One region of the Clostridium kluyveri DSM 555 genome, then DNA from elsewhere that is predicted to be linked to it. Evidence: riboswitches for the same ligand, from Rfam matches in the RefSeq annotation. Region 1 holds a riboswitch; the other holds the start of a gene.
What was found. A riboswitch is a leader RNA that binds a small molecule or an ion and turns the genes downstream of it on or off. The one in region 1 is predicted to bind lysine.

Region 1 (7,453 bases):
ATGTTGTTTTTTTAGATTTAATTCTTAATAATAATATAAATTACAATCTAACAATAAAATTTAATATTTTTGTTTAGAATAATTTTTACACACCAAAATAGATAAATTACTTCAATTTTGGTGTGTTTTTGTATTGAATAATATTAATATTTAATTACTAATAGAATGTTTAGTATTTTTTAATTTTTTGTTATAATTAAAAAAACAATATTTACTTGGAATTGTTTGCTTATAAATATTAGACAAAAATATGTTAAAATTTAGTTTGAGTTTAATAGACCAATATTTATATATAGGAGATAAATTAATTAGAGATGGGGGGATAACAAAATGTTTGAATGGAAGGATGATTACAATTGTGGCATTAAAAGGATAGATGAAGAACATAAAAGACTCTTTGAAATAGGTGAATCTGTATACGATCTTATAATAAATGAAAACCATGCAGATTATTTTGGAGATGTTTTAAATTTAATTGATGACCTTAAAGAATATACTGTGTATCATTTTGAAGATGAAGAAAGAATAATGAAGCTTTATGATTATCCCGAGTACAAGGAACAAAAAAAAGCTCATGATGCCTTTATAAATAAAATCGAAAATTTAGATTTGGAAGAACTAGATGAGGACATACAAAAATCTGTATTAAAATTATTGGATTTTATTTATGATTGGATATCAAAACATATACTAGGTATGGATTTGAAGCTAAAAGATTATTTTGATAGTCTAAAACCTAAAAAATCAAGTAAATCAATTTAAAATATATTTTGCTCTTTGTCATAATGAGTAGAGAAATGTATTAAAATACCATTGACTAATATTTACTTATAGTACATAATGTATTTGTACTATAAGTGAATATTTAAGATAGAGGTGCAAAATTTATAAGTAAAGTTTTGGAGGCAAGCACAATGAAGGGACTTAAAAGGAAATTTTGCCGAAGTGTTCAACAGATGCTTTGATGTTGAATTAACTGGTTTTGTATAAAATATATACAAGACTGTCACAAATATAATTTGTGAAGAGCTATCATTCATTGTGGAATTAATATATTTTTATATTTATAACCTTGGGTGTACACTCTCAAGGCTATTTTTATGCTTATCTTACTTACTTCACTTATGGGGATTTTGATACCGATAAGGGGGAGAAAAAAATGGAGAGCTCAGTAGAACAAAATAATGAGCGTGATAATGAACTAAAAAGAGGACTTAAGACTAGACATTTAAGTATGATTGCCATAGGAGGAGCTATTGGAACAGGAATATTTTTAGCATTAGGTGCTACTATTAATCAGGCAGGTCCTGGAGGAGCACTAGTAGCTTATGGCTGTATAGGAATTATGGTTTATTTTTTAATGACGGGCTTAGGAGAAATGGCTACTTATATGCCGGTTTCAGGCTCTTTTGGTGTTTATGCCACTAAATTTGTAGATCCAGCTTTAGGATTTGCATTAGGATGGAATTATTGGTACAATTGGGCAATAACTGTAGCTGCAGAAATGGTAGCAGGAGCACTTATAATGAAATATTGGCTGCCAGGTGTACCAGCTATTGTGTGGAGTGTGTGTTTCTTAGCTGTAATAGTTTTATTAAATTTATTATCTGCAAGAGCCTATGGAGAATCGGAATTTTGGTTTGCAGGCATCAAAGTAGTAACCGTTATCGTTTTTATATTAGTAGGAGTAGCAACTATTATAGGTATATTTAATGGAAATCCAGTAGGATTTAAAAATTTTACAGTAGGAGAAGCACCTTTTGTAGGAGGTTTTAAATCTATATTCCTAGTATTTTTGATTGCAGGTTTTTCTTTTCAGGGTACTGAATTAGTAGATATAGCTGCGGGAGAAAGTGAAAATCCAGAAAAAACCATACCGAAAGCTATTAATAGTATATTTTGGAGAATACTAATATTTTATATAGGAACAATATTTGTAGTAGGTGCCATAATTCCGTATATGAATGCAGGAGTTGATACAAGTCCTTTTACTTTGGTATTTAAAAAGGCTGGTATAGCAGGAGCTGCATCTCTTATGAATGCAGTTATATTGACTTCAGTGCTGTCGGCAGGAAACTCTGGAATGTACGCTTCAACTAGAATGTTGTATTCTATGGCTAAAGATAAGAAAGCACCTGCCTGGCTGGCAAAAGTTAATTCAAGAGGAGTGCCTGTAAATTCATTGATACTTACAACAATAGTAGCATCTGCATGTTTTTTAACAGGGCTTTATGCCGAAAGTACAGTGTATGTTTGGCTGGTAGCAGCTTCAGGTCTTGCAGGATTTGTAGCATGGCTTGGTATAGCAATTTGTCATTATCGTTTTAGAAAAGCTTATGTTGCTCAAAATAGGGATTTTGGAAGATTAAAATATAGGGCTAAATTATTTCCATTAGGACCTATAATAGCATTGGTGCTTTGCATTATAGTTATCTTGGGACAAGGTGTTACTTATTTTGAAGCTAACAACATAGATTGGAGTGGAGTAACCTCATCTTATATAGGACTTCCTCTATTTTTAGGATTGTGGATATGGTATAAGAAAAAATATAGCACTAAGGTAATAAAGCTAGAAGAAGTAGATTTTGATAGTATTGAAGAGGAAGTAAAATTATAATAGATACTTTAATTGATTAATTGCTGGAGAACAGTTGTGTTTTCCGGCAATTTTTTATTTTGCATATTTAATTAATGTATATTTAGAACAAATAGCGTACAGCAGGTTTGTTCTTATTAGATATACAAAACATATTGATGTTATGATAAATTATTAATAATAAAATTATTAATTTAGAATAAATGCTTATTTTTTATTTTTAATATATCAACAAATTTCTGAAACGACTATTTTTAATCTTAGTTAAAGGGGATGGATATTATGGATTTTAGAATTGAAAGTGATTCCATAGGAGAAAAAAAGGTTCCTAAAAGTGCATATTATGGAATAAACACTTTAAGGGCTGCAGATAATTTTAAAATTACAGGACTTAAAATTCATGAGGAATTTATAAAAAGTATTGTAGAGATAAAAAAGGCCGCTGCTATAACTAATGAGGGTATTGGACTGCTTGGTGAACATATTAAAGAGACAATTGTAAAAGCTTGCGATGAGATAATAGAGGGTAAATTTAAAGATCAGTTTATTACAGATCCTATACAAGGTGGGGCAGGTACATCTATAAATATGAATGTAAATGAAGTGGTTTCAAATAGATCCATTGAATTATTAGGAGGAGAAAAGGGAAATTATAATATTGTCAATCCAAATGATCACGTGAATATGGGGCAATCTACTAATGATGTTATTCCAACAGCAGGTAAAATTACAACTATAAAACTTATTTTAAGGTGTATAAAACAGTTGAAAATATTGAAAAAAGTGTTTAAAGAAAAAGCTGAAGAATTTAATGATATTATAAAAATGGGTAGAACTCAGCTTCAGGATGCAGTACCTATTAGATTAGGACAGGAATTTAATGCCTATAGTTCAGTGATAAAAAGAGATATATTAAGATTAAATCAGGTTATAGAAAGCTTAAAAGAAGTCAATATAGGTGGAACAGCCATAGGGACAGGCATAAATACAGATATGAGGTATCAAATAAAAATAATACCTAACCTTAGTAAAATTACACAAATACAATTAAACCAGGCGGAAGATTTAATTGATTCAACTCAAAACTTGGATAGTCTCGTAATAACTTCATCAGTCATAAGAACCTGTGCAGTTAACCTATCAAAGATAGCAAATGATTTAAGGCTCATGTCATCAGGACCGAGAACAGGCTTTGGGGAAATAAATCTTCCGGCAAAACAAAATGGCTCTTCCATAATGCCGGGAAAGGTTAATCCTGTAATACCAGAGGTAATTAATCAGATAGCTTTTAATATTATTGGAAATGATGTTACCATTAATATGGCTGCAGAGGCAGGACAATTAGAATTAAATGCCTTTGAGCCAATTATGTTTTTTAATTTATTTCAGTCTATAGAAACTCTGACAAATGGTATTAATACCTTTGTTGAAAACTGCGTTCAGGGTATTACAGCAAATAGAAAAAGATGTAAGGGACTTTTAGAAAACAGTATAGGAATACTTACAGCTCTTTGTCCTTATGTAGGATATAAAGAAGCTGCTGAAATTGCCAAAAGGGCTATGAATACTGGAGAATCTGTAAGGAAGATTATTTTAAGAGAAAAAATTTTAGATGAAAGAGAAGTTAATAGTATATTAAATACTGTAGACATGACAAAACCTAGAATATCAAGGAAATATGCAGTTTATAAATAGAAATATTAGTACTTAATTGTGAATAAATATATTTATAGTTTAATCCTTTATTAACACAAACTGAAAAATAATTGTAGTAGAATATATAATAAATAAAATATTGTATTGGAGGTTTTAAAATGTCAATTTTAGTTTGTGGGGGAGCAGGGTATATAGGGAGCCATATGGCAGCAGAGCTTTTGGAAAGAGGAAAAGAAATTGTAGTATTGGATAACTTTGAAAAAGGACATAAATCTGCTGTACTTGGAGGCAAGGTTTACCAGGGCGATTTAAGGGATGAAAATGCAGTGGATAAGGTGTTTGAAGAAAATAACATTGAATCAGTAATAGATTTTGCAGCTTACTCTCTGGTGGGAGAAAGTGTAGAGGAACCTCTTAAATATTTCGAAAATAATGTTGTAGGTACTTTGAACTTATTAAAGTCTATGAGAAAATATGGAGTAAAATATATTGTATTTTCTTCCACTGCTGCAACTTATGGAGAGCCTAAAAACATACCTATTTTTGAAGATGATTCAACATATCCAACTAATCCCTATGGAGAATCCAAGCTTACGGTAGAAAAATTGTTAAAATGGAGTGATAGGGCATATGGTATAAAATATGCTGCACTAAGATATTTCAATGCGGCAGGTGCGCATATTTCAGGACTTATAGGAGAAGATCATAACCCTGAAACACACCTGATTCCTATAATACTTCAGGTGGCTTTAAAAAAGAGAGATAAAATATTTATATTTGGGGATGACTACAGTACAGAAGACGGAACCTGTATTAGAGATTATGTTCATGTTATGGATTTAGCTAATGCCCATCTTTTGGCATTGAATAAAATTATTGAGGATGGGAAAAGCGGAATTTATAATTTAGGTAATGGCAGAGGCTTCTCTGTAAAAGAAGTAATTGAAGTTTCACGAAAAGTAACTGGACAAAAAATAAAAGCTGAAATTGCTCCTAGAAGAGAAGGAGATCCTGAGACACTTATAGCTTCTTCTAAAAAAGCAGAAGAAGAACTCAATTGGAAACCAAAATATAATTCACTTGAGACAATTATTGATACTGCATGGAAATGGCATAAGGAACATTTAAATGGATTTGAAGAGTAAAATATATTAATGGTTAATTATATATTGACAAAAAAATGTTAATAGTAATATAATAAAGTGTAGGTTCTGTGATTTTATTCATAACGCTTGCATAAAGTGTTATAAGCTAGAAATATAATAGATAGGCTGTATACCTATTATTTAGATATTGTGATAGGAGGAGGCCGTCTCTTAAGATAAAAGAGGCGGTTTTTTATATTATATAGTAACTTAGGATTTTTAGTTTTTATCCAAGCGCTGCCATTGATAAACTCTCATCTTCTTCAAAAGTTAGGGATAAGCAATGCTGTGCGTCTGGATAAGTTCTTCTAAGGTTCAGATGGAGATAAGCATTTCTTATAACAAACTCCACCTGAATATCTGAATCACTTGATTTAAAAGAATAGAAATGGGAGAGGAGCTGAAAAGTGTTAAATAAAGGTATACTTATTTAACTGTTAATATGGATTTTAAAAAGTTAGCGGCAGAAGAGATTAAAAAAAATATAGATTTGGAATTGAATTTTATAGAAGGTTTAATAGAAGTACCACCAAAACCTGAAATGGGAGATTACGCATTTCCATGTTTTCAATTGGCAAAAGTATTGAAAAAGGCACCAAATATAATTTCTAAGGAATTAAAAGATAAATTACACAGCAAGTACTTCGAGAAAATTGAAAATTTAGGACCTTATGTGAATTTCTTTGTAGATAAAAAAATATTTACTGAATATACTTTAAAAGAAATATTATTAAAAGGAGACAGCTATGGAAGTTCAGACATGGGAGAAGGAAAAAATGTAGTTGTAGAATATTCATCACCTAATATTGCGAAACCTTTCCATGTAGGACATCTTTTTAGTACGTCTATAGGAAATGCCCTATACAAGATGATAAATTTTCAAGGATATAATTGTACGAGAATAAATCATCTGGGAGACTGGGGAACTCAATTTGGAAAGCTTATAGCAGCTTATAATAGATGGTGCAATGCAGAGGAGTTAAATAGAGACCCTATAAAGGAACTTTTAAGAATATATGTAAAATTTCATGAAGAAGCGGAAAAAGATCCCTCACTTAACGAAGAAGGTAGAATGTATTTTAAAAAATTAGAGGATGGTTCGGAAGAGGAAATTAAACTTTGGAAAAAATTTAAGGATTTAAGTCTTAGGGAATTTAAAAAAGTATATGATTTATTGAAGGTAGATTTTGATTCCTATGCAGGAGAGAGTTTTTATACTGACAAAATGGATGCAGTTGTAGAAGAAATAGATAAAAAGGGACTTCTTGTTGAAAGTAACGGTGCAAAAGTGGTACTTTTAGACGAGTATAATATACCTCCTTGCATTGTAAAAAAATCAGATGGAACAACCATATATGCAACTCGTGATTTGGCTGCAGCTATATATAGGAAAAAAACCTATGATTTTTATAAGAGTATATATGTGGTGGGACTTGACCAATCTCTTCATTTCAAGCAGGTATTTACCACACTCAAATTAATGGGTAAAGATTGGGCGGACTCATGTAAGCATGTAGGATTTGGATTGGTTAGATTTGCAAATAAAAAACTTTCTACACGAAAAGGAGATGTAATATTTTTAGAAGAACTTTTAAATAAATCTGTAGAGAGAACTCTTGAAATAATAAATGAGAAGAACCCTAAGCTTGAAAATAAAGAAGAGGCGGCTAAAAAGATTGGTATAGGAGCTGTGATATTTACCTATCTGAAAAATAATAGAGAGAAAGATATAGTATTTGACTGGAATGAAATGCTGAGTTTTGAAGGAGAAACTGGTCCTTATGTTCAATATAGCTATGCAAGGGGAAAAAGTATTCTTAGAAAATCAGAAGAAGCATCCTATGATGAAAATCAGATAGACTATAGTAAATTGGGCAGCAAAGAGGAATTTGAACTTGTAAAGATCCTTGAAAACTTTAATAAATCTATAATAAATGCCATAAATAGATTGGAACCATTTATAGTTACCAGGTATGTAATAGATGTGGCCAAAGCTTTCAATAAATTTTACAATGCTCATAGTATTATGAATGCAGCAGATGAGAATATTAAAAAG
Region 2 (7,453 bases), 1.0 Mb from region 1:
GGTATTTTTGTTTCCCCTTACAAGGGAATTAAATTCCATTAATTTTCCCCGTTTTCTTTCCCATCCAATCCATTTTTGTTCTTTTTCATTATATTTTCTGTATCTGCTCAAAAAATAAAATTTATCTCTGTCACCATTCCCATATTTTTTATTAAGGCTCTTTATTTCTTCTAAAGCAATTTTTACTATTAATTTATCCCCGCTTTCTTCTTCATAGAAACTATCCTTAAAATCTCCAAGTAATGCAAAATACAAATTCTGTTCCTCGTTAGCTAGATAATACACTTCCAAATCACTTATAAGACTTTTTAACCTATCTACATTGTTTATAAGTGCTGGAATCACAACTACCGTACTAAATTCCTGCGGTATACCCTGTTTAAATTCCATCTTAGGTATAAATCTAGTTTCTACAAGTTTATTTATGCTCCAATTGAATATGGATATAAATATTTCACTACTTGGTATTAAAAGTATTACAGCGGCTGCTATGTATTTCCATATGGGCAAATTCTGGCCATAAAAATTCATTCCATTTATTAACAAATCCAAAAAAATAGTACCAAATATTATAGTCCCTATATAGAGATCTACTGTTATATTAGTTCCAATTTCAGAATTCACTTTTTTATATTCTTCTCCACTGGATTTTATCTTTTTCTTAAGACAGGATATGCCTTTATCAATGAGATAATATCCCACATGTTTTTCATATACTTCTCCAGATGCTTCCTCTGCACATTCCACAGCCTTTCTCGCTATAAAGGACTCGGGTACATTTATCTTCTTAGATAACTTTTCTACTTTATGCCTGTAATAATCTCTAGAATTAAAGTCCATGAGTTCATAAACCCCTGCTGGATCCTTTCTTAACACCTGCTCTACATAACTTAGACGTTCAAAATTTTCCTTCCAGTTCAATGCACATACTTCTCTTATACCATTAATGGAATTTTCCATGGATACTTGATATACAGCCTGCTTTTGATGATTTATATTCACTGCCCTTGCAGCACTGCTATCTTCTTTATCTAATTCTTCATCTATCCAATCATATACTTTCACACTATCTATAAAATTGTCTCTTAATATTTTTATAAATCTTTCCGTAAAAGGTGAAGTAAATTTTATTCTATCTCTTCTAAATCGTTCAATTTCAAAATCTATATTGCTTCCAGAATTTATAATACCTTCTGCTACAGACTCCGCTCTTTTTCTTTCCTTTTGCATAAATACTATATTCTCTGTTATATTACTTATATTTTGAATTAAGGCTATTCTAAGCATTATAGGCAGTGCCCAAAGTTCACAGCTTTTTAATACTGTATTTTCCTCATAGGCACTTATAAAAGTCTCTATAGCCTCTTCACTTACAGTACCGTAACTACACTGTAACATTTCCCTTGCTATGTAATATATTCTAGGGTATCCTTTCATAGCTCCTTTAGTAATTACAGGAAGATTCTTGTAATAATCTCCCGGCATATTAGTTTTTATATCCTTATACTCTTTTTTAATCAAATATAAATTATCTAAAAGCCATTCAGCACAAAATACTATATCCCCTCTGTTTTTAATTTCCATGTTGAAAAAATTATATCCATGTAAAATATTTTTATAATTTTTATCTAAACTATCAATTAATTTTTTCTTACAGCTTCTTTTCTTAACTTGTGCGGGTATAATTGATATTTCTCTAGCATATTTTTTTAATTCTTCTTTACCTAGATTAAGTGTAGGAATGTCATCTACCATATTTTCATCCACATCAACACACTTATTTAAATTTTTATAGATCATTGCAAGGAATATAATTATAGCTATACCTATAACATAAAGCATAAAAAATCCATCCTTTCTTGTGAAAAAGAATTGTACTTTCATTATTGTTCCCAATAAAAGTGAAAATATAAATTCCCAAGTAGGATGGAATTAAATTACAACATTATTTGATTTTCTATCATATTATCAAAGCTCTGTCTTTTAGAGATTAGTCTTGATTGTCCATTCTTTACTAAAACCACTGCTGGAATTGGAATCTTATTATAATTACTTGCCATGGAATATCCATAGGCTCCTGTAGTAAATACAGCCAATATATCTCCTGATTGAACTTTTGGAAGTTGTACATTTTTTATCAATACATCTCCTGATTCACAGCATTTTCCTGCTATAGTTACCACTTCCTTACTGTCATCCTCTACTCTATTTGCTACGGTACACTCATAAGGAGCATTATAGAGTGCAGGTCTTATATTATCTACCATTCCTCCATCTACAGACACATACTTTCTTACACCCGGAATTTCTTTTATTGCACCTATGGTATAAAGGGTCGTTCCTGCATTCCCTATTATGGATCTGCCAGGTTCTATTACTAAGGATGGTACTCTTATACCTAATTCCTTTGATTTCATTTCTGCCCTTTCCAGTATAATACTACAAAAATCTTCTACAGTCTTAGGCTTATCCTCTGGAGTGTAATATATTCCAAATCCTCCCCCAAGATCCAGCTCTTCTACTTCGTATCCAGTTTCATCCTTTATCTTCCTTACCAGTTTCAGCATAATTTCAACTTCATCCTCATAGGGCTTGGTTTCAAATATCTGCGAGCCTATATGACAGTGAATACCTGTAAGTTTTATATTAGAAAGACTTATAGCTTTCTTTACTACATCTATGATTTCACCGTTTATCATAGTAAATCCAAACTTGGAATCTATCTGTCCTGTCTTTATATACTCATGGGTATGAGCTTCTATTCCAGGAGTTATCCTTAAAAGTACCTTCTGTATTTTGCCCTTTTCCTTTGCCAAAGAATTTATCTTATCCATTTCATAAAGATTATCTACTACAAATCTTCCCACTTCAAGATCTATTCCCATTTCTATCTCTTCTAATGTTTTATTATTTCCATGAAAATAAATTTTTTCCATAGGAAAGCCACTTTTTAAAGCGGTATAAAGCTCTCCCTCTGACACCACATCTAAATACAGTCCTTCACTATTTATTATCTGACACATAGCTAAATTTAAGAAGGCTTTACCAGCATAAGTGACTTTATTATTTTTGTGTGCTTTAAAAGCTTTATAATATCTTCTACATTTATCTCTAACTAATTTTTCATCTATTACATAAAGTGGAGTTCCATAGTCTTCTATCAATTTCTCAGTACTTATTCCCCCAATATATAAAACATTATCTTTAACTTCCATATTGCCTATTAATCTCACACTGGTATCCTCCTAAAAGTTTTTGCCAAAAACATAATTAAACCCTTATAAGTTAAATTTTTCTGCTATAATACTTATTGTTTTCATTTTATCTTCTTGCTTTATAGCACAGGTAATTCTTATTTCTGATGTAGTTATCATCTTTACAGCTATATTATTTTCTCTAAATAACTTAAACATTTTTGCAACTACTCCTGAAGTAGTTTTCATCCCTATACCTACTATGGAAAACTTGGTTATGTCTTTATCTATATCTATCTGATTATTATCAAAATATGATTTTAAAATAGTTAGACATTCCTTCATATCATCTTTCGGTATGGTAAAGGATACATTAACCTTGCCATCTATAGGTGCAGTTTGACTTATCATATCTACATTAATCTTTTTTTCTGCTACACTCTCAAATAAATTTGAAATAATATTTATATCATTTTTAATATCTTTTACTGTAATTGCAATATCCTCATCACTGGTCGCAAGTCCTGTTACTGGTTTACTTTCTAAATTCATTGTATCTACCCCCTTAATAACTGTTCCTCTTATATTACTATTGCTTAATCCTACATACACAGGTATATTATATTTTTGTGCAAGTTCTATAGACCTAGAATGCATAACTTGGGCCCCTAGACTTGAAAGTTCCAGCATCTCCTCATAATCTATTTCATCCAATTTTTTAGCATTTTTATATTTTCTAGGATCCACACTGTATATTCCATCTACATCAGTGTATATTTCACATACTCCATTTAACTTTACAGCTATAGCCACAGCTGTGGTATCTGAACCACCCCTTCCAAGGGTAGTTACATCTCCTTCATCATTTATACCTTGAAAGCCTGCTGCAATTATAATTTTGCCTTCATCTAAACTTTTCTTCATTCTATCTGCATTTATATCATCTATAAGAGATTTACCATATTGACCACTGGTTTTTATTCCAATTTGATACGCTGTATAACTTATCGCATCATATCCCAAATCTTTGATAGCCATTGCAAGCAGTGCACAGGACATCATTTCTCCCGTGGATAAAAGTGCATCCAGCTCTCTTTTATCCGGATTATCCGTAATTTGTCTTGCAAGCGCTATTAAATCATCCGTAGTATCTCCCATAGCTGACACTACAACTACCAGACTATTCCCGGCCTTTACTTTATTTACTACAGTATTTGCTACATTTTTTATTTTCTCTGGAGTGCCTACAGAACTTCCTCCATATTTTTGAACAATAATTGCCATAATACTCCTCCCTATTTCTGATTATCATATAATTTCTAGGTTTAGATGAATTTCACTTATAAAATAATACTTTTTTCCATCTGAATCCTAAAAGAATTTATCCATATGTGCAGCATTGCACACCCACTCCACTTTAAAGAAGCTGGAGCAGTAGCTAATTACCTCCTCAGGATAAAAAATAAGTGCAGTAAAGGAACACAGACCTATACTGCACATTATGCACAGCTGTGTACCTTGTAGCTCTCCACCAAGTATATCTCAGTGACAGCCTTACACATATTATATGCAAAGCCAAAGTTAGGTTCGCCAAACTAACTTTTCGGCTGTAATTCCTTTCTTTATTCCTCAAACATCTGCCGATTAAAAATAAATACTATTAATTACAGCACCTCTACCCTAGGCAGCAAAATTATTAAATTGCCCTAAGTTTATCATAAACTTTTACTAATTTCAACTTTTTTAGTCAGAAAACTTTTTTCCCATTATTTTTAGACAATTATTTTGATTTACTAAACCACTGATTTTATTCTAAATCCTTTAGAGTCAGAAATACTTCTACCTATATTATTTATTTTTCCTGTAATGCAGTTTCTACAATGAGCCGGTGTATCTCCGGTACAAATTTTACCTGGATAAAGAGCATAAAGTTTTCTATACACCCCTTCTGTTACATTGGGCATAACCACATTTGCCCCACTTTGAAGAGCTATTTCCCTACCATTTAGCTCCAAACTTTCCATGGCTGTTGTAGCCGGAATATTTATATCTGGCATTAACAATCTAATTACAGCCATAACTTTTATGCTAGTTATAAAATTCCCTCCCATTTCATCTTTTAATGGAGTATCTTCATTTGGAATAAAAGGGCCTATTCCTATCATATCCGCATCTATTTCTTTAAAAAACAATATGTCCTCTGCTAAAGATTCAACACTCTGATTTGGAAGTCCTATCAAACATCCTGTGCCTACTTCATACCCTAAAATTTTAAGTTCTCTTAAACATCTCTTTCTATTTTTATAACTCATATCCGGATGCATTTTTTTATATAACTTTTCATCTGTGGTTTCTATCCTTATTAGATATCTATCTGCACCTGCTTCTTTAAAAGATTTGTATTCTTCAAAAGTCTTTTCACCTATACTCAAAGTCAGTGCCATATCCATTTTCTTTATATTTGATATTATATATTTAAGCTTATCTACAGTATAGTAATCATCCTCTCCAGACTGCATAACTATGGTTTTATATCCATACCCCTCTGCTTTTTTAGCAAGTTCAATAATATCATCTGGAGATATTCTATATCTTTCAATATTTTTATTATCACACCTTAATCCACAATACATACAATTTCTTTTACACATATTTGAAAATTCTATCAATCCTCTTAGATGAACTTTATCACCAACATATTTTTTTCTTATCCTGTCAGCTGCCTCAAAAAGTTTCTCATTACATCCATCATCCTGAAGCAAGTGAACTATTTCGTTTTTATCCAATCTATGTCCATATTCTGCTTTTTCAATTAACTGCACTGATTTATTTATCATAATCTTATAAACTCCTTTATAAAACACTAAGCTTCAGGATAATTTAACAAAACCTGAAGCTTAGAAACTTTAATTAATCGAGGAAGTCTTATACACATACAATTCATGTAGAGCTCTTGTGGCCATTATATACTTTAATGTATCGTCATTGCTTTGAGAGGTATCTACCATTATAACGGCATCAAATTCCAGACCTTTAGCAAAATAAGATGGAAGAATAACTTCTCCACTAGAATAAATCATATTTTCTCTATCTATAAGATTTATATGCATCCTTCTTTTAATTAAATTACCTAAAGCTTCTGTATTTTTTAAATCCCTACATATTACAGCAATACTTTCGTAACCTCTCTCCTTTAATTCTACAACATCATGGAGTATTTTGTCCACAAGTTCTTTATGATTATCTATTTGTTTTTCTATAACTTCTTTTCCCTTTCTCACTAAGGATATTATTTTGTTATGTTTCAAGTATTTATTTGCATAACTAATTATTTCATTTGTAGATCTATAGCTTTTGTCCAATGAAAAATTCTTCACTTCTATATCGGTAAAAATATCTTTTAATCCCATCATGGCACATTTATTCTCTGAGGGTATAATCATTTGATTTACATCCCCTACTATGGTAAATGACTTACAGTCTGTAAGTTCCTTGATAACCCAAAACTGAAGAGGTGAATAGTCTTGAGCTTCATCTATCACTATATGCCTTATTCCCTTGTTATATTTTAATCCTTCTAATTTTATCTTAAGATATAAAATAGCAGCTAGATCATTATAAATCAGAGGCTTATTTTTATTAAAGTAATTATATATAGAAAGCACATCCGGCTCATTCATCCACTTTAATTTTTCCTTTTTAATTTTTATTACTTCATATATCACATTTCTTATTTTATTTCGTCTTTTATATTCTAGATCAGTTTGAAAATCATTAAGTTCTCCCTCTGTCATATTTTCAATTCTATCTTTATAGTCTTTTTGAATAAGATTTACTAAAATATTTCTTTCATCTCTTATTTTTGAATAGATAATTCTCTTTAGTCTCCTAACTCTTTTGAATAAAGGCATACTTTTAAAATCATATATTAACATTTTATTTATCTGTTCCTTAGACAATATTACCTTATCATAAAATAGTACATCCTCCATTTTAAAATAAGATTTTTCCACAACATCAATCAATTTATTTATATCATCCATATATTTTAAAGAACCCTTATATATAACCTCATCAATAAATTCTCTATTCTTATTTACAACATTTTCTGTATACTCCCTAAAACTCATTATATATGGCAGGTTTATCATACTGCCAAAGAATTCTCTGAAAGTTGTTTGAATAACTTTTTCTTCTCCTAAACTAGGAAGTACTCTTGAAATATAGTCTATAAATATACTATTAGGACCTAGTATAAG

Region 2: linked by a shared signal. The riboswitch ahead of CKL_RS02980 (aspartate kinase) and the one ahead of CKL_RS07600 (amino acid permease) in region 1 are both predicted to bind lysine.

Annotation. Positions count from the first base shown of each region.
Region 1 is NC_009706.1:1,618,693-1,626,145, forward strand. Features, by position in the region: gene CKL_RS07595 (bacteriohemerythrin) at 331-762, shown strand; lysine riboswitch at 864-1,040, shown strand; gene CKL_RS07600 (amino acid permease) at 1,160-2,617, shown strand; gene CKL_RS07605 (aspartate ammonia-lyase) at 2,879-4,291, shown strand; gene galE (UDP-glucose 4-epimerase GalE) at 4,411-5,397, shown strand; gene argS (arginine--tRNA ligase) at 5,840-7,453, shown strand, end outside.
Region 2 is NC_009706.1:584,773-592,225, reverse strand. Features, by position in the region: gene CKL_RS02990 (glycoside hydrolase family 94 protein) at 1-1,842, opposite strand, end outside; gene lysA (diaminopimelate decarboxylase) at 1,938-3,233, opposite strand; gene CKL_RS02980 (aspartate kinase) at 3,279-4,478, opposite strand; lysine riboswitch at 4,708-4,880, opposite strand; gene hydE ([FeFe] hydrogenase H-cluster radical SAM maturase HydE) at 4,988-6,031, opposite strand; gene CKL_RS02970 (HelD family protein) at 6,101-7,453, opposite strand, start outside.